DNA from 3 places in the Bacillus sp. MBGLi79 genome. Region 3 is predicted to be linked to each of the others. Evidence: riboswitches for the same ligand, from Rfam matches in the RefSeq annotation. Region 3 holds a riboswitch; each other region holds the start of a gene.

Region 1 (11,317 bases), 1.8 Mb from region 3:
AATCAAATCAATATACGACAGACCCTGAAGGCGGACGGTTCTTTCTGAGAATCGAATTCGACTGTGCGGGCATTCGTGAGAAAAAAGAATCCCTTCAAGCGGCGTTTGCCTCTGTTGCGGAAAAATTCGACATGACCTGGAGCTTAACATTGGCAAGCGAGCTTAAGCGCGTCGCCATCTTTGTTTCAAAGGAGCTTCACTGCCTGCATGAGCTGATTTGGGAATGGCAAACCGGCAACCTTATGGCTGAGATCGCTGTTGTCATCAGTAACCATGAGGAAGCGAGAGAGCTGGTTGAGCGCCTGAACATTCCATTCCACTATATGAAAGCGAACAAAGACATCAGAGCGGAAGTCGAAAAAAAGCAGCTTGAACTGCTGGAGCAGTACGATATTGATGTAATCGTGCTCGCACGCTATATGCAGATTCTAACTCCTGATTTTGTTTCGGCTCATCCGAATCGCATCATCAATATCCACCACTCATTCCTGCCTGCTTTTATCGGTGCGAATCCGTACAAACGGGCCTACGAGCGCGGCGTGAAACTGATCGGTGCGACATCTCACTATGTGACAAACGATCTTGATGAAGGGCCAATCATTGAACAGGATATTGAGCGCGTAGACCACCGCGATAATGCGGAAGCGTTGAAAAACATTGGAAGAACAATTGAGCGCAGCGTGCTTGCCCGTGCTGTGAAATGGCATTTGGAAGACCGCGTCATCGTTCATGAAAATAAAACAATCGTCTTTAACTAGACCGCAAAATGCCCGCGCAATGCGGGCTATTTTTGATCACAAAAAACCTTGACAAGTGTCTCTTTTCTTTGCATAATATAAAAAAATCATTGAGCGTTGAAGAGGATTAGTAAGCAGACCTTTCTGTGACAGAGAGCAAAATGACCCGCTGAAACATTTTGCCGCATGAAACCTGCCGAACCTGCCTTGGAGTCTTAGGGGGAAAACCTAGGCGCATAACCTGGCGTTACAGGAGAGCGGAGCGTGCACAAGCGCGTTCAATCAAGGTGGTACCACGGAAACCCATTTCGTCCTTATGAATCAGGATGAAATGGGTTTTTTTATTGTAGAAGAGCCGCGGAGGAGAATAAATGAAAAAACAAAGAATAGTAGTGAAAATAGGAAGCAGTTCGCTCACGAATAGCAAAGGGAGCATTGATGAGGCAAAAATCAGAGAGCATGTTCAGGCCATTTCCGTGTTGAAAAAAGCGGGGCATGAAATGATCCTGATTACCTCGGGAGCCGTAGCGGCGGGGTTTTCAAGCCTCGGTTATCCGTCCCGCCCCGTTACCATCAAAGGAAAACAGGCGGCAGCCGCGGTCGGACAAACACTGTTAATGCAGCAATATATGAATCAATTTAAACAATACTCATTGACTCCGGGACAAATCCTTTTAACGAGAAATGATTTTTCGAAAAGAGAACGGTATCGAAACGCATATGCTACGATAATGGAATTATTAGAACGGGGCGTCATTCCGATTATCAACGAGAACGATTCTACATCTGTTGAAGAATTGACTTTCGGAGATAATGATATGCTTTCTGCATTAGTCAGCGGATTAATTCACGCAGACCAGCTTATGATTCTCACCGACATCAACGGACTGTATGATGCCAATCCGAATGAAAATCCTGAGGCGAAACGATTTGATTATTTGCCGGAGATCACGCCTGAAATGCTTGGATATGCAGGATCAGCCGGATCAAAGGTCGGCACCGGCGGAATGAAATCAAAGCTGTTAGCCGCACAAACCGCGCTGTCTCTGGGAGTGAAAGTGTTCATTGGAACAGGCAACGGGGCGCAAAAACTTGCGGACATTTTGGACGGGAGGGGAGACGGCACTTATATCGGAGACAAAGAACTATCTTCGGTTAACAACACGAGGCAGTGGATTCAGTTCCATTCTCCGATATCTGGAGAAATCATCATTGATGCGGGTGCCGAAGAGGCGATGGTCCATAACGGAAGCAGTCTGCTGCCCGCTGGCGTTGTGGGCGTTAACGGAAGTTTTCCGAAAGGGGCGGTTGTGGAAGTCAGGGGACCGGGCGGCGTGATCGGCAAAGGCCAAACTCATTACTCCTCCGAGGAGATTATGGAGGCCAAAGGCAAACGAAGTGACGAACTTGATTTTGAGAAAACGTTTGAGGTTATTCATAGGAATGACTGGGTCAATGTAAAAGACTAGGAGGCGGAAAAATGAGTGAAGTTTCTGTAAAAGCGAAGCAGGCGAAAGAAGCAGCAGCTGAAATGATCATGAAAACAACAGTCGAGAAGGATGAGGCGCTCAGTCTCATTGCAAACGGACTCCGTAAAGAACTGGATTTTCTCTTGGCGGAGAATGCAAAAGACATTGAGAATGGAAAAGAGAATGGTTTAACACCGGACATCATTGACCGTCTCACGCTGGATGAGAAACGTATACGCGATATCGCGGACGCGGTGGAGCTCTTAATCGACTTAGCGGACCCGGTCGGCGACTCTCTTGAAACGATTGAAAAAGAAAACGGCCTGTTTATTGAAAAAATCCGTGTGCCGCTCGGTGTCGTAGGAATGATTTATGAGGCGAGGCCAAACGTCACAGTCGATGCGGCTACCCTTTGCCTAAAGACAGGGAACGCGGTTGTTCTGCGGGGGAGCTCCTCAGCCATCCACAGCAACATAGCGCTCGTCAGTGTCATTCACAGAGCACTTGAGCAATCAGCGCTTCCGATTCACGCTGTGCAGCTGATTGAGGATACGAGCAGAGAGACAGCAAAAGATCTCTTTACGTTAAATGATGGCTTAGACGTATTGATTCCGCGCGGAGGCAAGAAACTGATTGATCTCGTTGTGAGAGAATCAACAGTTCCTGTATTAGAAACGGGAGCAGGAAACTGCCACATATTCATTGACGAAACAGCCAAACCGCAAATGGCAAAAAAGGTTGTCGTAAATGCCAAAACGCAACGCCCTTCCGTATGCAACGCGATTGAATCATTGCTGATTCACAAGGCTTGGGCAAGACAGCACGGGAAAGAATTGCTGGACCAGCTGGAAAACGCGGGAGTTGAAATTCGGGGTGATGAATTGGTGTGTGAACTTCATCCTTCAAGCAAACAAGCATCAAAAGAAGATTGGGAAACCGAATTTTTAGCGCCTGTCCTCAGTGTAAAGACGGTTGAAAACGTCCAAGAAGCTGTGAAGCATATCCAACAATACGGCACCAATCATTCTGAAGCGATTTTAACTGAAAATGACAAAAACGCGGCATATTTTCAAACGGCTGTCGATGCTGCCGCTGTCTATCATAACGCGTCAACCCGCTTTACCGACGGCTTTGAATTCGGCTATGGAGCCGAAATCGGCATCAGCACGCAAAAGCTTCATGCAAGAGGACCGATGGGGCTTCCTGCACTGACTTCTACAAAATACATCATTAAAGGAACTGGGCAAATCCGCGAATAGCGGGGAAATATTTGATACAGAAGCTTATCTCGTTACGGGATAAGCTTTTTTGTGCGGCAAAAAATTGACATCGCAAAATAGATTGTGTACAATTTAGTTGTACAAAATATATTAGGGGGATAAAAAAATGAGTCAGCCATTATTTACAGCAACTGTTTCAGCGGTAGGAGGAAGAGAAGGAAAGGTCATTTCATCAGACCGCGTTCTTGAGCTTGATGTCGCAATGCCGGGAACACCAAGAGCAAAGAAATTAGAAAAAGCGACAAATCCAGAGCAGCTCTTTGCAGCGGGTTATGCAGCTTGCTTTGACAGTGCATTGCAGCTTGTCGCAAGAACAGAACGGGTAAAAGTAGAGACAGAGGTTACAGCGAATGTCAGCCTGTTAAAGGATGAAGCGGACCAGGGCTATAAGCTGGGTGTGACGCTGCAGGTAAAAGGAGAAGGAGTCAGTGCATCAGAATTGGAGGCGCTTGTGAAAAAAGCGCACGGCGTCTGCCCGTATTCAAAAGCAACCTCCGGAAATATTGAAGTGACGCTTGAAGTTGTTGAATAAATAAAAAGAGGATGCCCCGCACAGGGCATCCTCAATTTTTTTAATGAAGTGTTTCCAACAATGTATATAGAGCGGACTTTAACTGTTTGAGATCCTCTCCAGATAGCTTTGAGAGCCCTAGAATCGTCTCTGGAATGTCAACCGCTTTTTCTTTTAATAACGCCCCGTCCTCTGTCAGGCTGACCAACACGGATCGCTCATCCTCTTCAGATCTTTTTCTCGTAATCAAACCCTGTTGTTCCATTCGTTTAAGCATTGGAGTAAGTGTCCCTGAATCTAAATACAGCAGCTCGCCCATTTTTTTGACAGTAAGCGTTTCATGTTCCCATAACAAAAGCAAAGCCAAATATTGAGGGTATGTTACATTCAGCTTATCAAGCAGCGGCTTGTATTGCTTTGTCATTTCCCGCGAACTCGCATATAGCAAAAAACAAAGCTGATTCTCCAATTTCATATGATCAAATTTATTTTCCATTTTGTTCACCAACTCTTTTTGTCATTCGATTCTATTGTATCTGAAAAACTTCACTTTTCCTATTCTCGGCAAACATAGCATGTTTAAAAAGATCAGAAAGGGAAATATAACAACTAGATATAAATAAGGAGGCTGAATACAAATGGCATTATTTACAGCAAAAGTAACCGCGCGAGGCGGACGGGCAGGACATATTACATCAGATGACGGTGTTCTTGATTTTGATATTGTGATGCCAAACGCGAAAAAAGAAGGACAAACCGGCACCAATCCGGAACAGCTCTTTGCGGCAGGGTATGCTGCATGCTTTGGCGGCGCGCTCGAACATGTGGCCAAAGAGCAAAATATCGAAATTGATTCGGAGATTGAAGGGCAGGTCAGCCTCATGAAGGATGAGAGCGACGGCGGCTTTAAAATCGGTGTCACACTTGTTGTGAACACGAAAGATTTAGACCGGGAAAAGGCACAAGAGCTTGTCAACGCCGCTCATGAATTCTGCCCTTACTCCAAGGCAACCAGAGGAAATGTTGATGTGAAACTAGAATTAAAATAATAACCGGCATCCTGAGACTCTCAGGATGTTTTTTGTGTGGAAGCAAACAGAGTGGGCGTGATTTTTCTCGAGGTCTGAAACATGTCTTATAAATGGATTCAGACTTATGCATGATGAATTGACGCGGAACGGGATAGGGGTGGGGCACAGATGATTGATAAAATGTCAGAGAAGCGATCACAGCGTTTGAAGCCTGAAAAGTTACAGGTGAAGCGGGCGGCTGGTGCGATGTCTGCCGTGCTGAATTGCGCGAATTTGACTGCTGTTTTGGGGCATAGCGGCTACTTGGCGAAATAACAAGAATCAGGCCGTGCATGCCTGATCCTTTTAATATTCTTTCTTGTTGGCAAGATCTCGCCATGCTTGAAACGGGGCTAAATGCTCTGTCAGAGTCACTTGATAAAAGGGAATTGTTCTTTCTTCAGCGGGTTTATCAAATTCTTCATAAATGAATGAATCATCAAACCCAGCTTCGGCGGCGTCTGTATGCTCCGCTGCATAGAAAACGGCTTTCGGCCGGGCCCAGTAGATGGCGCCCAAGCACATTGGGCATGGTTCACAGCTCGTATACAAAATGCAGTCATCAAGCTGGTATGCCCCTAACACCTTACAGGCGTTCCGAATAGCTGTAACTTCCGCGTGGGCAGTCGGATCATTGTTTGTTGTGACGTTGTTCTGGCCCTCTGCAATAATGGCTCCGTCTTTCACGATAACAGCTCCAAAAGGCCCGCCGATACCTGCATTCACCCCTTCACATGCGAGAGTGACAGCCCGTTTTAAGAACGTTTCATGATTCATCCCAATCCCTCCTGTCAATAGAGTGTTATTAGTATAGCCGAAAAGAATGCAAAGAACATTCTTAAAAAAGTGCAAAATAAACAAAGTATTTGGGGGATTTGCTAAAATGAGAAACCGATTGTGGCTGTATTATAGAAAAAACCACCTGCTAAATGCAGATGGTTTTTGAAAAATTATACTAGCTGTGTCTGCTGTGCTCTCGCCTGTTTTGCGGCTTCAACCATGTTTTTCAATGCGGCAACCGTTTCTTCCTGCTGTCTTGTTTTCAATCCGCAGTCCGGATTTACCCAGAAGCGGTCAGTCGGACAGACGGCAAGCGCCTCAACAATAATGTTGTACATTTCTTCAGTTGACGGCACACGAGGGCTGTGAATGTCATATACACCAAGGCCAAGCCCTTTCAAATATGGGTGATCTTTTAAGTAATCTAAAAATCCTCCGTGGCTTCTGCTATGTTCGATTGTAATCACATCAGCATCAAGATCATTGATCGTATCAACGATATCTTCGAAGTTGCTGTAGCACATATGTGTATGAATCTGCGTCTCGTTTTTCACGGAAGAAGTGGTTAATCTGAATGCTTCTGCCGCCCAAGTCAAATACTCATCCCAATCGCGGGTTTTCAATGGAAGGCCTTCACGCAGCGCTGGTTCATCGACCTGAATGATTTGAATGCCTGCGTCTTCCAGCGCTTTAACTTCTTTACGAAGGGCAAGCCCGATTTGGAAGGCGATTTCTTTTCTCGAAATGTCGTTTCGAGGGAAAGACCAGTTTAAGATTGTAACAGGTCCCGTCAGCATCCCTTTCACATGCTTGGAAGTCAATGACTGTGCATAGACTGTGTCTTTCACTGTCATCGGTTCAATAAATTCAACATCTCCGTAAATGACTGGCGGGCGTACACAGCGTGATCCGTATGATTGAACCCAAGCGTATTTAGTGAAGGCGAAACCGGCCAGCTTTTCACCGAAGTATTCGACCATGTCTGTCCGTTCAAATTCGCCGTGAACAAGGACATCAAGCTCTAATTCTTCTTGAATATCAATCCATCTTTTTGTTTCCGCATTGATAAAGTTTTGATACTGTTCATCGGACCACTCAGCTTTCCGCCATTTTTGGCGCGCGCTCCGCACTTCAGCAGACTGCGGGAAGCTGCCGATCGTTGTCGTCGGCAAAAGCGGAAGGCCGAGAGATTCATTTTGCAGGGCTAAACGTTCTTCAAACGGAATAGGACGCTTGAAGTCTTTATCAGTTAATTGCTCAAGCTCTTTCTTTTGTTCAGAATTGGCGCCTGTTGCAAACTGTTTAAGCGCCTGGATATCAGCCTTAGCCTGCTGAATCTCTTCGCTGATCGCCGCTTTTCCTGATACTAATCCCTCTTTCAAAGCTGTCAGCTCGGCCAGCTTTTCTTTTGCGTAGGATAATCCGTTCAATAGATCTGTTTCCAAGTGCTCATCGGGGTGTTTCGCTACTGGAACATGCAGCAGGCTGCTTGAAGGCTGAATCCACAGTTCATCAACTTTTGCAACGCTGAGAATATCAAGAACGGCATCGAGACGCTCTTCAAGATCTGCTTTCCAAATATTGCGTCCGTCGATAACGCCGGCTGCCAGCACTTTGTCTGTCGGAAAGCCATGTGTTTTAAGCTGTTCCAGGTTTCTGCCTTTATCGTGAACGAAATCAAGGCCGATTCCCTGAACCGGGTAAGAGATCAGCTCTTCATAAGCATCAACAGAATCAAAATACGTCTGCAAAAGCACATTCAAGGATGAAAGCTCACTTGTAATGCTTTCAAATAATTCTTTTGCGCCGCGGACATCTTCGCTAGAAGCGGTAACGAGCGCCGGCTCATCAATTTGAACCCATTTTACGCCTTCTTCTTCAAGCTCCTTCAAAAGCTGTACATATAATGGCACAAGGCGTTTTTGGATCGCTTTTGCTTCAGACGGTTCATAGCCTTTAGCAAGCGTAACAAATGTATAAGGGCCGACAATCACAGGCTTTGTTTCAACACCGTATGCCTCTTTGATGCGGCGATAATCTTCGAGCTGTTTATTTCTTGTCAGACGGAACTCAATGCTCTCGTCATATTCCGGAACGATGTAATGGTAATTTGTATTAAACCATTTTGTCATTTCACTGGATACAGCGTCTTTGATTCCGCGGGCGATAGCGAAGTATGTATCGGTAGCGTCAGTCAAATGTCTGAACCGTTTCGGAATCCAGTTGAAGCTGACGGCTGTGTCGAGTACATGATCATACTGTGTGAAATCAGAAACAGGCACAACATCAATCTGCTGGTCAATTTGTGTTTTTACTGCGGATAAAAATAGTTCGTCAATTTGCTTCAAAAAAGTATCTTTATCAGTACTGCCTTTCCAATACGCTTCAAGTGCTTTTTTCCATTCTCGGTTTAGTCCGATTCTGGGAAATCCTAAATTCGATGTTTTGATGGTTGTCATTGTTTCTCCTCCTTTATATGTAAAACACTCTCGTTAACCCGCGGATACAGGCTGCTAAGAGGTTTTCTCACAACAAAAAGCCTCTTTCCCATGAGAGAAAGAGGCTTTTCTACGTAAAACACTGCCTCTCTCATCTCTCAGATTCAATCTGATGGAATTAGCACCGTGCCTTATGAGACATCAGTCTCGGCGCGAAAAGCAGTGCGCCCCATTTCACAATGGTATTACGGTCGGTTGCTGTTGGGGTCAAAAGGCCAATCCCTCGCCCAACTCTCGATAAGAGAAAATGTTATTAATTTTTCGAAAAGTTGAATCATTTGTTGGTAATCTTAACAGTAATTCAAATTCATTGTCAACATAGAATTTGAAATTTTATTTACATGATTTGGGGCTTATTATATAAGAAAAATAATTTTATAGGGTCAACAAATGTGATTGCTCTGCTTTTTCTGCGAGCTCATCAGGAGCTGTTAAATACAGGAATCCATTGCCTGCCAGCGTTTTTGCAATATCAAGAGGAAGTGTCCTGCGGATTAGCTGTGCGAAAACTTCAGATTCTGAAAGCTTTCTTTGAAATGATTCTTCTTCATAGCTTTTGATTAAAGCAAGCGCACCGCTGACATGAGGGGCAGCCATTGAAGTGCCGGTAAGCTTACCGTACTTCTTGTTGGGAAGGGTGGATAAGATGTTTTCTCCTGGTGCCACAAGGTCAATCTCTTTATTGGCGTTAGAAAATTCTGATAATTCTCGCGCTACAGAAACAGATCCAACTGCAATCACTTCATTATAAGCCGCAGGGTAGGAAAGCTCTTCTGTGCGTTCGTCGCCGTCACCCTCATTTCCCGCTGCACACACGACAAGCACTCCGTTTTTGACCGCGTTTTTCACGGCTTCTTCCAGCTCCGGCACATCACTTGGTCCGCCAAGGGACATTGAGATGATATCGACTTTCTGTTCCACCGCGTAGTTAATGCCGTTGATGATCCATTCGTATTGTCCGCTGCCGTTCTCGCCGCCAAGAACCTTCACAATCAATAGGCTTGCCTCAGGCGCGACTCCGGCAATGCCTCCGTTTGAATCATTAGCTGCAATCGTTCCGGCGACGTGTGTGCCGTGTCCGTTGTAGTCGGAAATCGCATCTTCCTTGCCGCCGTCATCATCCGTGAAGTTCTTTCCGCCAATGATTTGGCTTTTTAAATCTGGATGGCTCGTGTCGCATCCCGTGTCCAATACAGCAATTTTTACATTCTTGCCTTTTACCCCTTTCGCCCACATTTCTGGCGCCTTAATCACTTTAATGCCCTCAGGAAGCTCGTTTACATCCATGATCTGCTCATTCGTCACATACGGGATCAAGCGGATTTCACCATTCATAAAAAAGCCCTCCTTTTTTATGCTTTCAAGTGGATTCAAGGGTGTTGCCTCATATTATATGAAAAAAGCAACCGATCGGACAGAGCCATTTGAAGCATTTTGAAAAAATAGGATACACACCAAAGAATTAGTAATTTTCAAAATATTGGATGGCTTCAGCGTGTATGACTGGGATTTAGCTGGCAGTCAAGTTATAATAATGTTGGGGAAAGGAGCAGTGTGATGAAACTGAATGAAAAATTATATGCGTTTTTTTCAGAACATGTGGAGCAAATGGCCGAGGAATGGATAGAAACGATGGAGGAAAGTGATCCGAATTCGCTTTACGCCCTACATAATGCAACAGTAACGGAAGAATTGAAAGAGCAGGACAGAGAATTTTACCGGCATCTGAATTACATGTATGTTTTACCGGAAAAACAATTTCTCGAAGAATTTCAAGAATGGGTCATTGAGCTGACGAACGATCAAAAGCATCTCGACACACCGGTTCAGTATGTCATTCGGGAGTTTATGAGAAACCGGAGATTATATACGAAGTATTTTGAGAAGTTCGCAGAAGAAAATGAGTCAGCATTTGAACCGGGAGAGAAGCAAAAATGGGCTGATTTGATTGTAAAAGTATTTGATTTCACCATTTATACATTCGTTGATCACGCTGAAATGAATGCTAAGCAGCAATTAAACGCCCAGAGAGAAATGATATTGGAATTAAGCTCACCTATCATTACCCTGAGCAAATCAACAGCTCTGCTGCCGCTTGTCGGTGACATCGATACCGAACGGGCTAAGTTTATTCTGGAAAACACGCTTCAGGCTTGTGCAAAAAGACGCGTGGAGCATCTGTTAATCGATCTGTCAGGTGTTGTGGTAGTGGATACGATGGTTGCGCACCAGATTTTTAAATTGATTGAGGCGCTTAATCTGATCGGTGTCCGGTCAACCCTGTCAGGAATCAGGCCTGAGATTGCGCAAACCGCTGTACAGCTGGGAATTGATTTTTCGAATATCACCATTAAAACCAATCTTGCCCAAGCATTAAACTATCATCAATAAAAAAATCCGCTATCTCAGATAGCGGATTTTTTTATGATGCGAAACATAAAGATACGAGAAAAGATCCCGCGAATAATAAGAGAACGAGGCAAAAGAACACCCAGTCGCGCCGGTTCACGGACAGCATCCTGTAATATGTCCGGTTTCTGCTTCCTGTAAAACCTTTCGATTCCATCGCAAGCGCTGTCCGTTCTGCTTTTCTGATAGCGCTTGCCAATAGCGGTATGGTATATCGTTTTAACCCGCTGATTTTATTTATGAAGCCGCTCTCCGCCGCACCTCCTCTGATTTTATGAGCCTGCTGGATCAGCTGGACCTCATCCTTTAACAGCGGAAGAAAGCGAAAGCCTGCAATGACACCGTACGCGAGCTTTGGTGAGAGCTTGCACTGCTGGACAAGGCTCTGCATAAATAAAATCGGATCGGTCGTAAAAACAAACATCATCGATAAGGCGGAAAAGCACAAAATACGAAAGCCCAATGAGATGCCGACAGACATATTATCGCTGTTAATGGAGATAGGGCCTGCTTGAAACAAAAAATTATCCGGTGTTGTCGGCACCTTGCCGAAAACGGCGGCT
Region 2 (7,107 bases), 1.9 Mb from region 3:
ATGATGCCGCCTGCAAAATTCTGCAAAGCCAAAAAAAGAATTTGCTGGACCGGTCGGCGCTCGACTTCCTGCACGCCGTCCCGCCGGATGAACTGAACCAGAGCATTCAACGCTTTTTGGAGCGGGGATATGCGAAAAAAGAAGTGGCCATCAGGCTTGACAACGGATCTGTCAAATATATCGAGTTTACTGCAAGCAAAGGAATCGGTGAAGACTGCTATTTTGTCGTCATGAGGGACATTTCATCGAAAAAAATATTGGAGCGGGAGCGCACCATTAATGAAAAGCTGTTTAAAGATTTGTTTCACCGCGCGGTTGAAGGAATCGTCATCTTTGATAAACAAGGCTGTTTCATCGATGCGAACCATTCGTTTTGCCAGAGCTTCGAAATTGAAAAAACAGAGCTTTCAAAACTGAAGCTGTCTCAATTCGTATCCCCTGAAAACAAGGGGCGGCTCGATAAAATCTGGAATGCTCTTTTCAGAAGAGGGAAAGCAAAAGGGGAGCTTCCTGTCCGGCTCAGATCAGGAGAAGACCGGCTGTTTGAGCTTACGATAACCTCGAACATTTTAAACGGCTTTTACATGTCGATTATGAGGGATATTACCGAGAAGCGCTCGATGGAAAAACAGCTGTTTAAAAGCGAAGAACGCTTTAGAGAAGTCTTTGAAAATGCGATGGATGCCATTATACTGATGAATAACGACGGCCGCATCGTCAAAGCGAACCAGTCGGCCTGCAAAATCTTCGAACTGCCGATGGAACAGCTTCTCAACAAGAAGATGACCGATTTTATTGATCAAACCGACCAGAGGTACCATGCCATTCAAAAGCAGTATGATCAAAAAGGGGAAATCCGGGCGGAACTGCTGTTTCGTATGGCAAACGGACAATATAAAGAGCTTGAGTTCACGTCAAAACGGATCATGTTCGACAGCCAGGACCTAACCATTTTAAGAAATGTCAGCGACAGAAAACGAATGGAACAAGAATTGCGGGAAAGCGAATTGAAGTTCAGAAAAGTATTCAACGGATCAATGGACGGAATCGTTCTTTTCAACAACCAGTACGACATTATCGATGCGAACCCCCTTGCCGGAAAAATTCTCAGCACCCCTCTTGAACAGCTGAAAACGTCCAATCTACTTGATGTCATCTCCGGCTATCATATAGAAAATGCAGCTTCTCCCGCTAAAACGATTTCCTTAGAAGAAATGGACAATGACATCCCATTCCTGCTGAGCGACCAAAAACGGATTCTTGAATTTTCATTTAAAAGAAATATCATTCAAAATATGAACTTGGCGATGCTCAGAGACGTGACAGAACGAAAAGAGCTTGAAGAGCGGCTCCGCAAGTCTGATACCCTTCACGTCGTCGGCGAACTCGCAGCCGGAATTGCCCATGAAATCCGCAACCCGATGACGGCGTTAAAAGGATTTATCCAACTGCTGAAAGGCAGCATCCAAAATGAGGATCACGCGCTTTACTTTAATGTCATCACATCAGAACTCAAAAGGATTGAATCGATTATTACGGAGTTTCTCATCCTTGCAAAACCGCAGGCGATTATGTATGAAGAAAAAAATATCGTCAAAATCATGCAGGACACAATGGATTTGCTGCACGCACAGGCAAACCTTGACAACGTTCAGATGCATCTGAAGTGCGAAGGCGGCATTCCGCTGATTTATTGCGAGCCGAATCAGCTGAAACAGGTATTTATCAACATTTTGAAAAATGCGATTGAAGTGATGCCTGACGGAGGCAACGTATATGTGTCGATCAAACCGAAAGGAGACGACCATATCATTATCTCGCTTGCTGACGAAGGAATCGGCATGACAGAAGACAAATTGAAGAGGCTCGGCGAACCTTTTTACACGACAAAAGAACGGGGCACTGGACTCGGGCTCATGGTCAGTTATAAAATTATTGAAGAGCATAATGGAAAAATCGAAGTTGAAAGTGAAGAAGGGAGAGGCACGACATTCCATCTGACTCTCCCGATCAGACAGCATCATGAGGAGGAGGCTTAATCGCATCGTGGGCTTTTATATTGAAATGACCTCGCCTTTTGGACAAGCTTACATTGTCGAGGAAAATCACCACATTACACATTTGCTATTTGAAAAAGATGAACTAAAACAGCTCCAGCAAGACGGCTTGGAGCTTCGCCGGACCGAAACGGAATTGTTGAAGGAGGCAAAGCGCCAGCTCGAAGAATATTTCAGGGGGGAGCGGAAGACGTTCACCCTTCCTCTCCGCCAGGATGGAACCCTGTTTCAGAAAAAAGTGTGGGAGGCGCTGCAGTTGATCCCGTACGGTGAATCACGGAGCTATTTAGATATCGCGTGCGCCGTCGGGAATCCGAAAGCGGTTCGCGCAATCGGCCAGGCCAATAAAAGAAATGCGCTGCCGATTTTGATCCCGTGCCACCGTGTCATCGGCAAAAATCGTTCTTTAACGGGGTACTCCGGAAATGAAACGGATAAAAAAGCGGTGCTGCTCGACATCGAAAATATTGCGTATAAGGGAAAATAATATACGAGCACGCCGTTTCTTTTTTTCGTCAGCGACATATAATTTTATTAAGTTAAAAATGTTGGTCTTGGTAAAAAAGGAGGACGAATAAGTGAAAACGAACCGCCCGAACAAAATAGCAGGATACGCGGAATTGTTCGTCAAGCTGCACGTGTTGACCGAAGAGCAGAAGAAAGACATCATCAAATCGATTAAAATCCGCTAAAGCGGCCTAAGTAAGGGCTTCAGCGGAAAACAGCGCTTCAATTTCTTCTTCAAACCTGTCTGTGATAATCCCTTTTTCCGTAATGATGCCAGAGATTAAATCGTGCGGCGTGATATCAAAAGCAGGGTTGAACACTGGCACCTCTTGCGGAGCTATTTGCGTTCCGTTTATCAGCCTGACTTCATCCGGATCGCGTTCTTCAATCGGAATGTCGTCGCCGCATGAAATCGAAACATCAAAAGTTGACAGGGGAGCGGCGATAAAAAACGGGATTTGAAAGGCTTTGGCGAGGATTGCCAAGCCATATGTTCCGATTTTATTGGCTGTATCTCCGTTTCTCGCGATCCTGTCCGCTCCGACAATGACGGCTGAAATGTTTTTTTCTTTCATCGTATGGGCAGCCATGCTGTCTGTAATCAGCGTCACGTCAATTCCCCCCTGCATAAGCTCCCACGCCGTCAGGCGCGCCCCTTGCAGGACAGGCCTCGTTTCACAGGCATAAATATGAAGGTCGAGGTCCTTTGTTTTGGCAAGATAAAACGGGGAAAGGGCCGTACCGTACCTGCTTGTCGCAATCGAGCCGGCGTTGCAGATGGTCATGATGCTGTCACCCGATTTGAACAAATGCAGTGCATTCTGTCCGATTTGCCGGCACGTTTCTTCGTCTTCAACCTGGATCTGAATAGCTTCATGGATCAGATTTGTTTTTGCTTCATTGACCGATTTTGCGTCCTCCGCACTTTTTACCAGCCGATTGAGAGCCCAGGATAAATTGACGGCTGTCGGCCTTGCCTGATTGAGTTCATCTTTGATTTTTCCGAGTTCCACCAGAAACGCGGAAACGTCAGATGTATCGATGCTTTGTGCGCAAAGGGCGAGTCCGAAGGCGGCTGTAATGCCGATGGCAGGTGCCCCCCTCACTTTCAGCGTTTGAATCGCATCATAGACGTCTTCTTTTGTTGTGAGGTGCAGGTATTCCGTCTTTTCGGGAAGCTTTTGCTGGTTCAGAATTTTTACCGATGCTTCTTCCCATTCGACAGAGCGGGGCACCGCAAATTGTTCAGGCATGTCATTCACTCCTTAAGCGCGTTCCGAAACGCTTCAATCAAGTCTTTTGGCGTCCGGAAACCGCTGCGTTTTTCTATGAATGCTGCGCCTATTTTAAGGGCGAGCTTTTTTTGGCTGATTCTCCGGGAAAACGGAACGATTGTTTCAAGGTCCGCCACATGGGCAAGGCCGATCGTCCGGCGGATCATTTCGCAGCCGGCAAAGCCTGCTGCGTCTTCAAACGCCTGCTTCAGAACTGATTCAAGGCGTCCTTTCTCATTTTTGCAAGCGTCAAGAGCATCGTTTTCCCATGCTTCGCTGAATGTCCGGCTGAACGTATGCCAGACGGTCTCGACATGGCGGTATAAAGGAGCCCGCCTGTTTTCTTCGCGGGAAAGCGCGTGCAGCAGCAGGTTGGCGATAAACTGTCCAATGTCAAACCCGATCGGGCCGAAAAACGCAAATTCAGGGTCGATGATTTTCGTTTCGGCTTCTTCACTTGCGAAAATGCTGCCTGTATGAAGGTCGCCGTGGATCAGCGTTTCCTCTGCAGACAAAAAGCGCTGTTTTAGTTTTGCCACTTCAATTTTTAATGCTTCATTGCGCCAAAGATCTTCCGCTTCATCGCGAAGCTCTTCTTCGAAATCGTTTGTCTCATGATCAAAGAAAGGGTCTGTGAACACAAGGCTTTCTGTAATATCGCACAGATCCGGATTCGTAAACTGCTTCACAAGCCGCCCTTTAACTGTTGGGTCAAGTGCATATTCAGACGAGTAAAAATGTGTTTTTCCAAGGAATTCTCCGATGTCTTCCGACAGGTGGGGATAATCCTTCCCGTCAATCAGTCCTTTTCTGGCGATTTCCAAGTGAGAAAGGTCTTCCAATACGGTAACGGCAAGCTCGGTGTCAGAATAGTACACGTTCGGGACAAGGTGCGGGACATGCTCGGCTTGGCGGATCAGCGCACTGCTTTCGATTCTCGCCCTGTCAAGCGACAGCGGCCAGCTTTCGCCGACGACTTTCGCATAAGGCACCGCCTGTTTGATGATCAGCCCTTTTTGCTGCTCTTTGTCATACACGCGGAAGACCAAATTCAAGTTTCCGTCCCCGATCTCCTGGCATGTCAGGGTGCTTTTGCTTGGAAAAAGCCCGAGGCGGACGGCCAGCGCGGCCGCGGAGCTTTCGGTCAAAGTTTCGTATGCTGCGGTTTTCGTTACGGTCATGTGTGATTCCCCCTAAATGTCGTTAACAATAAAAAAGCCTCTTTCTCATCGAGAGAAAGAGGCTGATTTGTCGCGTTCGCCTCTCTTATCTCTCAGAATTCAAAGTCTGATGGAATTAGCACCGTGCCCTAGCGGCGCAGAATTTCGCGCCCCATTTCACAATGGTATTACGGTCGGTTGCTGTTGGGGTCATTAGGCCAGTCCTTCACCCAACTCTCGATAAGAGAAATCAATATAAAATTTTGAAATTTCAGTTCGGTCAGTTGCTGAAAATGTTACCAGCATCTCAGTTTTCTTGTCAACACTTTTTTAATATAAATCTCTGCGAATGTCCTCAAAAACCGGAATTTGCCCCCGCGCTTTTTCAATGTCCCCGAGGTTGATTTCGGTCCTGATGACGGCTTCACCGCTCCCTGCTTCAGCGAGGGTGCGGCCGAGCGGATCAATGATGATGCTGTGGCCCGCAAATTCGTTTGCCGGGTCACTTCCCGCTCGGTTGCAGGCTGCGACAAAGCACTGATTTTCAATCGCTCTGGCTTTTAAAAGGCTTTGCCAGTGATCGAGGCGGGCGAGCGGCCATTCCGCCGATACAAAGATGATGCCCGCACCTTCCTTCGTATGTTTTCTGATCCATTCCGGGAAACGGATGTCGTAGCAGATAAACCCCGCAGCCGGGATCCCTTCAAGCTCGAAGCTCCCGTCGCCTGAGCCCGCTGACAAATAGAGGTGTTCGTCCATCAGCTGGAAAAGGTGAGCTTTGCTGTATTCTTTGATCAAATGTCCGTTTTTGTCTGCGATGTACATGATATTGTACACACCGCTTTTTTTCTTAACGGCGACAGAGCCGCATATGATATGGACACGGTTTGCTTTTGCCGTTTCCTGCAGCCATCTCTTCGTTTGCCTGCCTTCTTCATCTGCGATGGAGCCGAGATTTTTTAAATCATAACCCGTCGTCCACAGCTCGGGAAGGAGAAGAACATCCGCTTTTCGGCTTTCCTGTTCGATCAGCTGCTCCGCTTTTTTAAAATTTTCAGAAGGATTGCCGTATGCGATATCGAATTGCAGACATGAAATTGTCAGCTTCAATCTGGATCACCTCATTTTTTTCTTTACATTTTACATTTAACAATATATGATGATGGACTATCATTTCAAGAATTTTTCAAAAGCGGGTGAATCATATGAAATTTGAGCTTTCAGATGTGCTGAAACAGCTGCCTGAGCAGTTTTTCGCTTCCTTGGTGAAAAAGGTGAATGAAAAAATCGCCGCCGGCCATGATGTGATCAATCTCGGCCAGGGGAATCCCGATCAGCCGACACCTGATCACATCGTTGATACAATGGCGCAAGCCGTTCGCAACCCTGAAAACCATCAGTATTCCTCCTTTCGCGGCAGCCGTTCACTCAAGGAGGCGGCAGCCGCGTTCTATCGAAGGGAATACGGTGTAGAGCTCGATCCCGAACGCGAAGTCGCTGTATTGTTCGGCGGAAAAGCCGGTCTTGTCGAGCTTCCGCAATGTTTGTTAAATCCGGGGGATGCCGTGCTCGTTCCCGATCCCGGCTATCCCGACTACTGGTCGGGCGTTGAGCTGGCAAGAGCGAACATGGAAACGATGCCGCTTACAGCGGGCAATCAGTTTCTGCCTGACTACAGCCGGATTCCGAAGGAAGTGAAAGAAAAAGCGAAGCTCATGTATTTAAATTATCCAAACAATCCAACCGGTGCCCAAGCCACGCCTGTTTTTTTCGAAGAGACTGTCCGGTTTGCCAAGTCGAACGGAATTTGCGTCGTCCACGATTTTGCCTACGGTGCGATCGGCTACGACGGCAAGAGGCCTGTCAGCTTTCTCGAAACGGAGGGGGCAAAAGACACAGGAATCGAAATTTACACGCTTTCCAAAACGTATAATATGGCTGGATGGCGGGTCGGGTTTGCAGTTGGCAACGCCTCTGTGATCGAAGCGCTGAACCTTTATCAGGACCATATGTATGTCAGCCTTTTTAAAGCGGTCCAAGACGCCGCGGCAGTCGCGCTTCTATCAGACCAAGCGTGTGTCAAGGAGCAAAATGAGCGCTACGAAAAAA
Region 3 (11,317 bases):
GGATCGGTGGTGCCTTGCTGGCATCTATGAATACGGGTGCCGAGTATGGGTTCGGCGGCATTATCGCCGCGCTGCCGGGGTTTCATAAGCTGAGCAGCGGAATTTCTCATACTTTTACCGATCCGCTTGTCAATGGCGCCGTTACGACAACTGCGCTGGCGGGAATCACCGGCTCGGCTTCAGGTGGTATGGGCATTGCGCTAAGCGCGATGTCAGAGCAGTACTTACAGGCGATTCAGGCTTACAATATTCCGCCAGAGGTGATGCATCGAGTCATTTCAATGGCGTCAGGCGGGATGGACACACTGCCGCATAATGGCGCCGTCATTACGCTTCTGGCTGTGACGGGACTGACTCACAGGCAATCGTATCGCGATATTTTTGCGATCACGCTCATCAAAACGGCTGCCGTATTTGCTGTGATCGCGATTTACAGCCTGACTGGCCTGGTGTAGAAGAAAACGAAAGGGGCATCAATATGGGAAAAGTGTTGTCATCTAGTAAAGAAGCTGCGAAATTGATTCATGATGGAGATACGCTGATTGCGGGAGGGTTTGGGCTGTGCGGCATTCCTGAACAGCTCATTTTGTCGATAAGAGATCGAGGAGTAAAGGATTTAACCGTTGTCAGCAACAATTGCGGAGTCGATGACTGGGGGCTCGGTTTGCTTTTGGCTAATAGGCAAATCAAGAAAATGATCGCATCCTATGTCGGTGAAAATAAAATCTTTGAGCGACAGTTTTTAAGCGGAGAGCTTGAGATCGAGCTTGTTCCCCAAGGAACGCTCGCCGAGAGAATTCGTGCAGGCGGTGCGGGCATACCGGGATTTTATACGGCGACAGGCGTCGGCACAACCGTAGCTGAGGGAAAAGAACATAAAACATTCGGCGGCCGGACATATGTGCTGGAGCGAGGCATTACCGGCGATGTGGCGATCGTCAAAGCGTGGAAAGCGGACACCATGGGCAATTTGGTTTTTCGGAAAACGGCGAGAAATTTCAATCCTGTTGCCGCCATGGCAGGCAAGATCACGATTGCCGAGGCGGAAGAAATCGTGGAAGCGGGAGAGCTCGATCCAGATCATATCCATACGCCGGGAATTTACGTTCAGCATGTCGTGCTTGGCACGAGTCAAGAAAAACGGATTGAAAAGCGAACAGTTCAGCAAGCATCGGGAAAGGGTGAGACGAAGTGAAGGAAGCAAGAAAACGGATGGTCAAACGGGCTGTACAAGAAATCAAGGACGGCATGAATGTGAATCTCGGGATTGGAATGCCGACGCTTGTCGCAAATGAGATACCCGATGGCGTTCACGTCATGCTTCAGTCAGAAAACGGCCTGCTCGGAATCGGCCCCTATCCTTTGGAAGGGACGGAAGACGCGGATTTGATCAATGCGGGGAAGGAAACAATTACCGAAGTGACGGGCGCTTCTTATTTTGACAGCGCTGAATCATTCGCGATGATAAGAGGCGGGCATATCGATTTGGCTATCCTTGGCGGAATGGAAGTTTCGGAGCAGGGTGATTTGGCCAATTGGATGATCCCGGGCAAAATGGTAAAAGGGATGGGCGGCGCAATGGATCTCGTCAACGGGGCGAAACGAATCGTTGTCATCATGGAGCATGTCAATAAGCATGGCGAATCAAAGGTAAAAAAAACATGCTCTCTTCCGCTGACAGGCCAGAAAGTCGTGCACAGGCTGATTACGGATTTGGCTGTTTTTGATTTTGTGAACGGCCGCATGACACTGACGGAGCTTCAGGATGGCGTCACAATTGAAGAGGTTTATGAAAAAACAGAAGCGAATTTCGCTGTAAGCCAGTCTGTACTCAATTCTTAATGGGAAGGTGTTTGACATGAGAAAACAAGTCGCCTTGGTGACTGGGGCTGCCGGCGGAATCGGATTCGAAATGGCAAGAGAATTCGCCCGTGAAGGCGCCAGCGTCATCGTTTCAGACCTCCGTCAGGAAGCATGCGAAAAAGCAGCCTCCAAGCTTGCAGAAGAAGGCTTTGACGCGGCGGCCATTCCGTGTGATGTGACAAAGGAAGCGCAAGTTGCTGATATGGTGGACGCCATCCAAAAACGATACGGCCGCTTGGATATTTTAGTGAACAATGCCGGTATGCAGCACGTCGCCCCGATTGAAGAGTTTCCGACAGAAACCTTTGAACAGCTGATCAAGGTTATGCTGACGGCGCCCTTTATTGCAATGAAGCATGTTTTTCCGATCATGAAAAAACAGCAGTATGGCCGAATCATTAATATCGCGTCTGTTAATGGCTTAGTCGGCTTTGCGGGAAAATCCGCTTATAATAGCGCCAAGCATGGCGTCATTGGACTCACAAAAGTCGGGGCGCTGGAAGGCGCGCCCCACGGCATTACAGTCAATGCGCTCTGTCCAGGTTATGTCGATACCCAGCTTGTCCGCAATCAGCTTAGCGATCTATCAAAAGCAAGAAATGTCCCTTACGACTCGGTACTTGAAGAGGTCATTTTTCCGCTTGTGCCGCAAAAACGGCTTCTTTCCGTCAAGGAAATTGCGGATTATGCCGTGTTTTTAGCAAGCGAGAAGGCGAAGGGCGTCACTGGGCAGGCTGTCGTTCTTGATGGGGGCTACACCGCACAATGACAGAAAAACACACTTGCTCCGAATGGAATCAAGTGTGTTTTTCTTTGCTTATTTCCAAACATCATTCGCGATCTCAACCACATGGCGGAGCTTCGCCCATTGCTGTTCTTCAGTCAGCTTGTTGCCTTCCTCAGTTGAAGCGAATCCGCATTGAGGGCTGAGGCAAAGCTGGTCTAAGCTGACATAACGGGACGCTTCTTCGATACGGCGTTTCACGTCATCCGGATGTTCAAGCTCACCGAATTTAGATGTCACTAAGCCAAGAACTAGCTGAAGATCAGACCGTTTTACATAACGGAGCGGCTCAAATCCGCCTGAGCGTGAATCATCATACTCTAAGAAAAGGCCGTCAAGATTCAAGCCGTCAAAAATGGTTTCGGCTGCTGCATCATAGCCGCCTTCTGCTGTCCAAGTGGACTGGAAGTTGCCGCGGCAAATATGCATGGTTACCGTCAAGTCATCCGGACGGTCTGCAATCGCGTCATTAATGGATTTCGCAAACAGCTGGCGAAGCTCGTCAGGCGTTGTTCCGAACGCTTCGATTTGTTTTAAGCCTTTTTCTGATAAGAAAACGGCCCATGCCGTATCATCAAGCTGGAGGTAGCGGCAGCCTCTGTCATAAAACGCTTGAATCGCTTTTTTATATGCTTTGGATACATCATGCTGGAAAAGGTGATAGTCGTTTTTATACGCATCCTTTTCCAGTTTTCCGCGGAAAAACAGCATATTCGGGCTTGGAATCGTCATCTTTGGCGTCGCGTCACCGGCAATGCTATGGAGAAATGAGTAATCTTCAAGCATTGGGTGAGTTGAAAAGTCGATATCACCTGTGACTTTAATGCCGCGTGCTTTTGTCTGTACGTTATGGAATTGAATGCCTTGCTCAGGAGTAAACGGCTCAACGCCATCTAAGTTTTCAAGGAAATCAAAGTGCCACCACGCTCTGCGGAATTCACCGTCTGTCACGACGTTCAGGCCGGTTTCCTTCTGTTTCTCCACAATGCGGATGATTTCATCGTTTTCGATCTGGCGAAGCTGCTCAGCCGTAATATCGCCGGCCGCTTTTTGCAGCCGCGCTTTTTTGACGGGCTCAGATCTCAGCAGGCTTCCGACTTGATCCGCGCGAAACGGCGGTTTTTTTCTTTGAAGTGATTGTTGTTCTGCGGGTGTTGTTTGTTGTGACATGTTGTCCATTCCTTCTTTCCATTCAAATATAAAAAAGCTCTTCCTTTGGATAAGGAAGAGCTTGCGTGACAATCTCAACCTTATCTTCAAGAGCAATCATTGCTCTAAAGGATTTAGCACCATTCTGTTAAACAGCGGTTGCCGGGTATCGCAGGGCCAGTCCCTCCACCTCTCTTGATAAGGAAAACCTTTTTATGAAATTTTCTGATATTATCTATTATTCACACATTTTCTATTTCTGTCAATGATAGATTATCTCCACACATCGTTGGCGATGTCGATGACATGGCGAAGCTTGGCCCATTGCTGTTCCTCTGTCAAAAGATTGCCTTCTTCTGTAGAGGCGAAACCGCACTGCGGGCTGAGGCAAAGCTGGTCTAAGCTGACAAAACGCGCCGCTTCATTGATACGGCGTTTCACATCCTCTGGATTTTCAAGCTCGCCGTATTTCGATGTGATCAAGCCAAGCACGATTTGCAGATCCTTGCGTTTCACAAAACGGAGCGGATCGAAGTTTCCGGAGCGGTCATCATCGTATTCCAAGAACAGGCCGTCAAGGTTTAAGCCGTCCAAAATCGTTTCCGCTACAGCGTCGTACCCTCCCGATGCCGCCCAGGTTGAGCGGAAGTTGCCGCGGCAAATGTGCATTGTGATCGTTAAATCATCAGGCCGGTCTGCCACTGCATCGTTAATCGTTTTGGCAAACAAGGCGGGCAATGTTTCTGGATCGCCTCCGAGCGCCCGGACAACCTCTCTGCCTTTTTCCTCAAAGAAGAGAGACCATGACGTATCATCAAGCTGGAGATAACGGCAGCCAACATCATAGAAGGCTTTGATTGCCTTTTTGTACGCTTGGGCCAAATCATGAAAATATTCCTCTTGATCGTTATAGATGCCTTTATCCGCCTTTTCGCCAAAAAACAGCATATTCGGGCTTGGAATCGTCAGCTTTGGTGTCGCGCCACCGGCAACTTCATGTAAAAATTGATAATCAGCAAGTGCTGGGTGGCTCGTAAAATCGAGTTTTCCCGTCACTTTGATGCTGCGCGCTTTCGTTTTCGCGTTATGGAACTGAATCCCCTCAGCCGGGATGAACGGCTCCACACCGTCAAGTCCTTCCAGGAAGTCATAATGCCACCAGGAACGGCGGAATTCCCCGTCTGTTACCACTTCAAGACCGATTTCTTTTTGTTTTTCCACGATGCGGGTGATTTCTTGATTTTCGATATCACGAAGCTGTTCCGCTGTCATCTCACCTGCCGCTTTTTTTTGCCGGACTTCTTTCACCGTAGCGGAACGAAGCAAACTGCCGACGTGATCGGCGCGGAAAGGTGCTTTGCGTTGTTTTTCTGTTTTTTGTCATGTAACATTCGTTTGTTGGACCATGTCATTCGCCTCTTTTTCTGAAATATTGAGCATGTAAAAAGCTCTTCCTTTGTGTAAGGAAGAGCTTGAACGATCAAATCTCCGCCTCATCTGCAAGAACGCAATGTTCTTAAGGATTTAGCACCATTCTGTTTGAAACAGCGGTTGCCGGGTATCATAGGGCCAGTCCCTCCACCTCTCTTGATAAGGTACAACTTCATATTTAAATTTCAATTATCTTAATATTATTACTTTTGGATCAATTGTCAATGCTTTTTAGAAAATACTTTCATCTTCATCGTTATATAAAACCATATCAAGCACGATCGCGATGGCAGTGCAAATCAGAACATCTTCCTCGTTTGCAATCTGCAAATGATAGGAATCACCCCAGCTGAGCCACTTTTTGCTCACTGACATCCGGACATTTTCCCTGTCCGTCAGCTGGAATTCATCCCTCCATAAGTCACCATCGATTTCCCAGTTAAGGCCGGAAATCACAAATTTCGGTTTGAAAAACGTTACTTTCTTCGTTACCTCACAAACTGTTTTCCCGCCAATTGAAATCTCATAGCGCGGCAATAAAGACATGAGTTTTTGTTCTATGGAAACGAGCGTTTTCCCGGATGAATCTGTCATTTGTAATGAGTCCCCTAACGAGAGAAAACGCCCTTCCACCTTGAAGATTTCTTGTTCATCCCGGTCATAAATGTGGAATGCATCTTTAAATGAGAACATTTTTTGTTTCATAAATAACCCGATCATTGCAGAAGTCTCCTTTTGGATTTGCCTTGTATGAAATTACGGATAGAGGATAAAAAGGTTTCAGGCTCTATCTCAACATAATTTTAAAAGGCTGCGTCATTCCGCAGCCTTTTCGTTTGAAATATAGAATTAGGAAAGATGCATCCGGCGTTTTTGGCGGATAGCGTCAAGGTCGATTAGGTTGTTGTGATGAGATGCGGCTGCTGGAAGAGGGCTTGTCTTTTGCGGTTTGCGGCGATTGTCCTTGCTGAAAGAAAAAAGAAGATAGCCGCATAAAGCGATGATAATAAATAGGATCATATTACATACCTCCCAAAAAAAGTTTTGGTACTCTCTATTGTACGGATAAAAAGCCAAAAAGTATTCAAAAAATTCTAAATCAAATAAAAATAAATAACTGCCCCTCAAAAACAGTCTAACCTGATGACCTGAAAATAGTCTTGCATTATGGTGATTGTTCTTGTTGATGATTGGTTCTATAGTTACTATCGACGATAAAATGAATTCCTTTATATAACTTTTAACCTAAATTAAAGTAATTCAAATTACCTGTTTTTGGATGCCGTTATCTTTCTTAATTAGTTTATACCCTATTTTGCGGAATTGAACACAAAAAACCCAAATTACGGAGCATTTGGGCGGTACGAGAGAATGCGGATTTTGTTTTGGGGATTTGGATGACTGGTCAGAAGAAGCGTTTGAACATTTTTCTGATTTTTTGAAATGGGCTGGATTTCTTTTGCGTGTTAAGCGGCCTGGAAATGATCCATTTTTTCAATAGGCTCTTTGCAGCAATTGCATGCTTTGTCATTGTTTTTCCTCCTCATTTGTTGATACTTGTTTTACGGAGGACGTGTTTAAAATGTTTCATTTTCACATAAAAAAAAAACCAGCCCTTTTTTGGACTGGCTTTTGGCATTACGCTTGCTCTTCAAACAGCTTTGCAATCTCAACGATGACATTTACGGCTTTGACCATGTTATCGGCTGAGATGTATTCAAATTTGCCGTGGAAGTTTTCCCCGCCGGTAAAGATGTTTGGCGTCGGAAGTCCCATGTAGGATAGCTGCGATCCATCGGTGCCGCCGCGGATGGGGGAAATTTTCGGTTCGATGCCGAGGTTTTCCATCGCTTGCTTGGCAATGTTGACGATTTCGATGACAGGTTCAATTTTCTCTCTCATGTTGTAGTACTGGTCGTTCATATCCAGCAAAATCCGGTCTTGCCCGTATTCGTTCTGAAGTTCTTCAACGGCGCGCTTCATTGTTTCTTTTCTGCTTTGGAAGTTCTCTTTGTCAAAGTCTCTGATAATGTAGTGAAGCTTTGTTTCCTCTACGTCTCCTTGAATCGACAGCAGATGGTAGAAGCCTTCATAGCCTTCTGTATATTCAGGCGCTTCGTCTGCCGGCAGCAGGCTGTTCAGCTTCATCGCGATTTTCGCAGAGTTGATCATTTTCCCTTTTGCCGTTCCGGGATGTACGTTGTTGCCTTTAATCGTAATTTTCGCGGCAGCGGCATTGAAGCTTTCGTATTCAAGCTCGCCGAGCGGGCCGCCGTCAACCGTGTAGGCAAAGGATGCATTGAACCGTTTCACATCAAATTTGTGCGGTCCTCTTCCGATTTCTTCATCAGGCGTAAAGGCGACTCTGATTGTGCCGTGCTTGATTTCTGGGTGTTTGATGAGGTAATCCATGGCCGTCATGATTTCAGCGATACCAGCCTTATTGTCTGCGCCGAGAAGGGTGGTGCCGTCTGTGGTGATGAGTGTGTGGCCCTTATAGCCAGACAGCTCAGGGAATTGATCAGGTGACAGGGTGACCTGCAGCTGTTCGTTAAGAACGATGTCATTACCATCATAGCTTTCGATGATTTGCGGATTCACGTTTTTGCCGGTAAAGTCTGTAGCGGTGTCGACGTGAGCGAGAAAGCCGATTGTCGGCACGTCTTTTTCAGTATTGGAGGGGAGCGTCGCCATGACATAGCCGTTTTCATCAATGGCTGCATCCTGCATGCCGATGGACTTCAACTCATCAACGAGCATGTTTCCTAATGTCAATTGGCCGGGTGTGGAAGGGCAGGTGTCAACGGATTCATCGGACTGTGTGTCGACTTTTACATATGTAGTAAACCGTTCAATGATTTCATCTTTCATTTCCAATCATCTCCTTTGTCTTATTTTATCATGGCGGGCTGAGAGATTTCTATTGCACAATACCGTTTCGAATGGCAAAAACGACAGCCTGTGTCCGGTCTTGGGCATTGCATTTTTGCAGGATGCGGTGCACGTGGGTTTTCACAGTGCTTTCACTGACGAAAAGCTTTTCAGCAATATCCTCATTTCTCAGCCCGTAGGCCATTTGCTGAAGAACCTCGAGCTCTCTTTTGGTGAACGGCTCTGCCAGTTCTTCGACATGAGTTTGCTGTTTCGCCCGAAATGTCTCACTAATAATTTTAGCGGCCGTGACTGTGCGGAAAATCGCCTCGCCCTTGGCCGCAGCGCGAATCGCATCTATCAATTCTTCAGGAAGCGTATCCTTCAGCAAATAGCCGACTGCGCCTGCACGGATGCCTTCAAATACATATTCCTCCGTGTCAAAGGTCGTTAAAATGACAATCTTTGTATCTGGAAGGGCGGACATGATGTCTTTCGCCGCTTCGATGCCTGAGCAATGCGGCATCTGGACATCCATGAGGATGACGTCAGGTTTTGTTTGTTTTGCGAGTGCTATAATATCGTGACCGTCGCCGGCCTCGCCAGAAACTGTCATATCCGTCTGGGCGTTGATGACGTACCGGAAGCCTTCACGCACAAGCGGCTGATCATCGGCAAGCGCGACGCGTATTTTATCTTTGTTCATCTTTTTGCTCCTTATTCGTTGTCGTGAGCGGCAATGACAGCTCAATTTGCAGGCCGCTCGGCTGCACGGCGCTAAAGGTAAGGGAACCGCCTGCTTTTTCAGCGCGTTCTTTCATTCCTGTCAGGCCAAATCCATAAGTAAGGCTGCCGGTGAATTGTCCGTCGTCGATAATTGTGACATAGAGATGGGTTTCGTCGTTAGAAATGACAGTCGCCGCATGAGAAGCGTCGGCGTGACGAATGATATTGGTCAGCGCTTCCTGCAAGATGCGGTAAATCGTTTCGCTTATGTTTTGAGGCCAAGACTCTTCTGACAGTCCGGCAGTATCTAAAGAAACATGCAAGCCGCTCCGTTCCTCCACTTGATGAATGAGCCCCCGCAAAGCGGTAAGTCCCACCATCGATTCACTTCGGCCCATTTGATGAACGACAGACCGTACTTCTTGAAGGCATTCTCTGGCGACACTCAGTACATTTTGAATGACTTTTTCTGAATCCTCCTCGCTGCTTTTGAGGATATAGGGAAGAGATTGGAGCTGAACAATCACAGAAGTCAGCTCATGGCCGATGCTGTCATGAATGTCTCGGGCAATTCTTGTACGCTCCTCGAGGACCGCGTACCTCAATGAAAGAACAGATGCCTCCTGCAGCTCTGCATGCGCTTTCTGGAGTTCTTGATGAGCATGCTCCAGCTGCACATGCATTTTCGCCAATTCAGCATGATTTCGCTCAGCCTCCTTTCTCGCTTCTCGTCTGAAACGCATGGAGGAGAAGAGGACGTACAACCCGATCATGATCGAGATGTTGCTGACGATATCGTCCCAGCTGGTGTCAAAAACAGTATACAAAAAGAAAACATTGCCCCCAATTAGGCACACTGTAAAGATCAAAGACAGCCGTGCAGGGAGCTTTATGGCCGCATAAACCATTAAAAATACGAGTAAGAAAAAGGCGGCTCCCTGCTCTTGGCCGGAAACAGCCCAAAGAAAAACGGTCAGGAGCCAAAGCCCGACGAATATGCTCAAATGAACAGCAGCGGATGCCACATAGGGAATGACCCAAATGAATGCTAAGTACACCGCAAATACAAATGCCAACAAAATGGGGTCGGCTTTGGCTGGATGAGATAAAAATTGTATGCAATTCAAAATGAGAATAAGGCTCGGCACAAGCTTCTTGTAGTGCCGAGCCGGAGATAGTCCGTTCATGCTGGTCCTTCTTTCAGTTATTGAATGGATACTTTGCCAGCGGTCAGCCGTCTGTATGCTTTATAAAGCATAATGTTACGGGCTGTGATGGTGCCGAGGGGAATGAAGAACATAGAATGAATAATGGCAATAAACATCTCGTTGCTCTCAGGAAGCCATGTTCTCGCGGCCATGCGCAAAGAAAGTATCACTAGAATGAGAATAACACTTCCAAGGGAGCCGCGTGAAGTGACCTTTCCGGTTTCCGGGTGAATCCGCACGTTTACCATCTTTCCAATGCCAAACCCGCAGGCCAGCCCGATCAGTAATAAAATGCCGCTGATCGCAACATGTAATACGGAATGAAAATACGCCGGCTGAAACGATGCGGATACGCCCCATAAGAGCAGCAGCGGAATGATCAGAAGCTTTCCGGGTCTGACAGTTCTCTCCCTGTACATCGATAAAACAATAAGAATAAAGACAATCAAAATAGATGGGCTCATCGCCATGTCATCAAATCCTTTCTGCATTAAGCATAGCGAAAATAGGAAAGAAAAACGTCAACCGGCAGATTGATTTTTCAGCTGCTAGACTTGTTCGCGCTGCATAAAGGTATGAAAATGCTGATAATATATGAAGAAACTATTAATAAACGATTAAACTTCTTGAAAATGGATGTGGACCGGTTCTAAACACTATATAATGAAAACAGGTCATTTTTTAGGAGGGTTTACATCATGGCAATACTTGTTACTGGCGGTGCCGGATACATTGGCAGCCACACATGTGTTGAACTATTGAACAGCGGCTACGAGATTGTTGTTCTTGATAATCTGTCCAACAGTTCGGCTGAAGCGCTGAACCGTGTAAAGGAGATTACAGGAAAAGATTTAACGTTCTACGAAGCGGATTTATTGGACCGGGAAGCGGTAGATTCCGTTTTTGCTGAAAATGAAATCGAAGCTGTGATTCATTTTGCGGGGTTAAAAGCAGTCGGTGAATCTGTTGCGATTCCGCTCAAATATTATCATAACAATCTGACAGGAACGTTTATTTTATGCGAGTCCATGGAGAAATACGGCGTCAAGAAGATCGTATTCAGTTCATCTGCGACAGTGTACGGCGTTCCGGAAATATCGCCGATTACGGAAGACTTTCCATTAGGCGCGACAAACCCTTATGGACAGACGAAGCTCATGCTGGAACAAATATTGCGTGATTTGCATACAGCCGACAACGAGTGGAGCGTTGCGCTGCTTCGTTACTTTAATCCGTTCGGTGCCCATCCAAGCGGACGGATCGGTGAAGACCCGAACGGAATTCC

Evidence for each region. Region 3 has a riboswitch for S-adenosylmethionine ahead of C1T29_RS23365 (5-methyltetrahydropteroyltriglutamate--homocysteine S-methyltransferase). Riboswitches for the same ligand answer to the same signal wherever they lie in the genome.
Region 1: it holds a riboswitch for S-adenosylmethionine, as region 3 does, so the genes downstream of both, metE (5-methyltetrahydropteroyltriglutamate--homocysteine S-methyltransferase) here and C1T29_RS23365 (5-methyltetrahydropteroyltriglutamate--homocysteine S-methyltransferase) in region 3, are expected to answer to the same signal.
Region 2: it holds a riboswitch for S-adenosylmethionine, as region 3 does, so the genes downstream of both, mtnK (S-methyl-5-thioribose kinase) here and C1T29_RS23365 (5-methyltetrahydropteroyltriglutamate--homocysteine S-methyltransferase) in region 3, are expected to answer to the same signal.

What each region holds. Positions count from the first base shown of each region.
Region 1 covers NZ_CP026521.1:1,584,990-1,596,306, forward strand. Annotated here, with positions in the region: gene purU (formyltetrahydrofolate deformylase) at 1-758, shown strand, start outside; gene proB (glutamate 5-kinase) at 1,109-2,206, shown strand; gene proA (glutamate-5-semialdehyde dehydrogenase) at 2,218-3,465, shown strand; gene C1T29_RS08065 (organic hydroperoxide resistance protein) at 3,593-4,018, shown strand; gene ohrR (organic hydroperoxide resistance transcriptional regulator OhrR) at 4,059-4,493, opposite strand; gene C1T29_RS08075 (organic hydroperoxide resistance protein OhrB) at 4,636-5,046, shown strand; gene C1T29_RS08080 (hypothetical protein) at 5,197-5,343, shown strand; gene guaD (guanine deaminase) at 5,374-5,844, opposite strand; gene metE (5-methyltetrahydropteroyltriglutamate--homocysteine S-methyltransferase) at 6,018-8,306, opposite strand; SAM riboswitch class I at 8,434-8,589, opposite strand; gene isp (serine protease Isp) at 8,721-9,680, opposite strand; gene rsbRB (RsbT co-antagonist RsbRB) at 9,903-10,736, shown strand; gene thiX (HMP/thiamine ABC transporter permease ThiX) at 10,768-11,317, opposite strand, start outside.
Region 2 covers NZ_CP026521.1:1,692,353-1,699,459, forward strand. Annotated here, with positions in the region: gene C1T29_RS08600 (PAS domain-containing sensor histidine kinase) at 1-2,039, shown strand, start outside; gene C1T29_RS08605 (methylated-DNA--[protein]-cysteine S-methyltransferase) at 2,047-2,544, shown strand; gene C1T29_RS24750 (hypothetical protein) at 2,636-2,749, shown strand; gene mtnA (S-methyl-5-thioribose-1-phosphate isomerase) at 2,756-3,817, opposite strand; gene mtnK (S-methyl-5-thioribose kinase) at 3,823-5,019, opposite strand; SAM riboswitch class I at 5,102-5,245, opposite strand; gene C1T29_RS08620 (carbon-nitrogen family hydrolase) at 5,329-6,108, opposite strand; gene C1T29_RS08625 (pyridoxal phosphate-dependent aminotransferase) at 6,204-7,107, shown strand, end outside.
Region 3 covers NZ_CP026521.1:4,574,380-4,585,696, reverse strand. Annotated here, with positions in the region: gene C1T29_RS23390 (GntP family permease) at 1-455, shown strand, start outside; gene C1T29_RS23385 (CoA transferase subunit A) at 479-1,195, shown strand; gene C1T29_RS23380 (CoA transferase subunit B) at 1,192-1,842, shown strand; gene C1T29_RS23375 (3-hydroxybutyrate dehydrogenase) at 1,859-2,632, shown strand; gene C1T29_RS23370 (5-methyltetrahydropteroyltriglutamate--homocysteine S-methyltransferase) at 2,681-3,817, opposite strand; SAM riboswitch class I at 3,895-4,001, opposite strand; partial or broken gene C1T29_RS23365 (5-methyltetrahydropteroyltriglutamate--homocysteine S-methyltransferase) at 4,070-5,203, opposite strand; SAM riboswitch class I at 5,287-5,393, opposite strand; gene C1T29_RS23360 (LURP-one-related/scramblase family protein) at 5,459-5,947, opposite strand; gene C1T29_RS23355 (hypothetical protein) at 6,077-6,355, opposite strand; gene C1T29_RS25000 (hypothetical protein) at 6,633-6,758, opposite strand; gene pepT (peptidase T) at 6,866-8,098, opposite strand; gene yxjL (two-component system response regulator YxJL) at 8,148-8,804, opposite strand; gene C1T29_RS23340 (sensor histidine kinase) at 8,791-10,011, opposite strand; gene C1T29_RS23335 (CcdC protein domain-containing protein) at 10,029-10,502, opposite strand; gene galE (UDP-glucose 4-epimerase GalE) at 10,731-11,317, shown strand, end outside.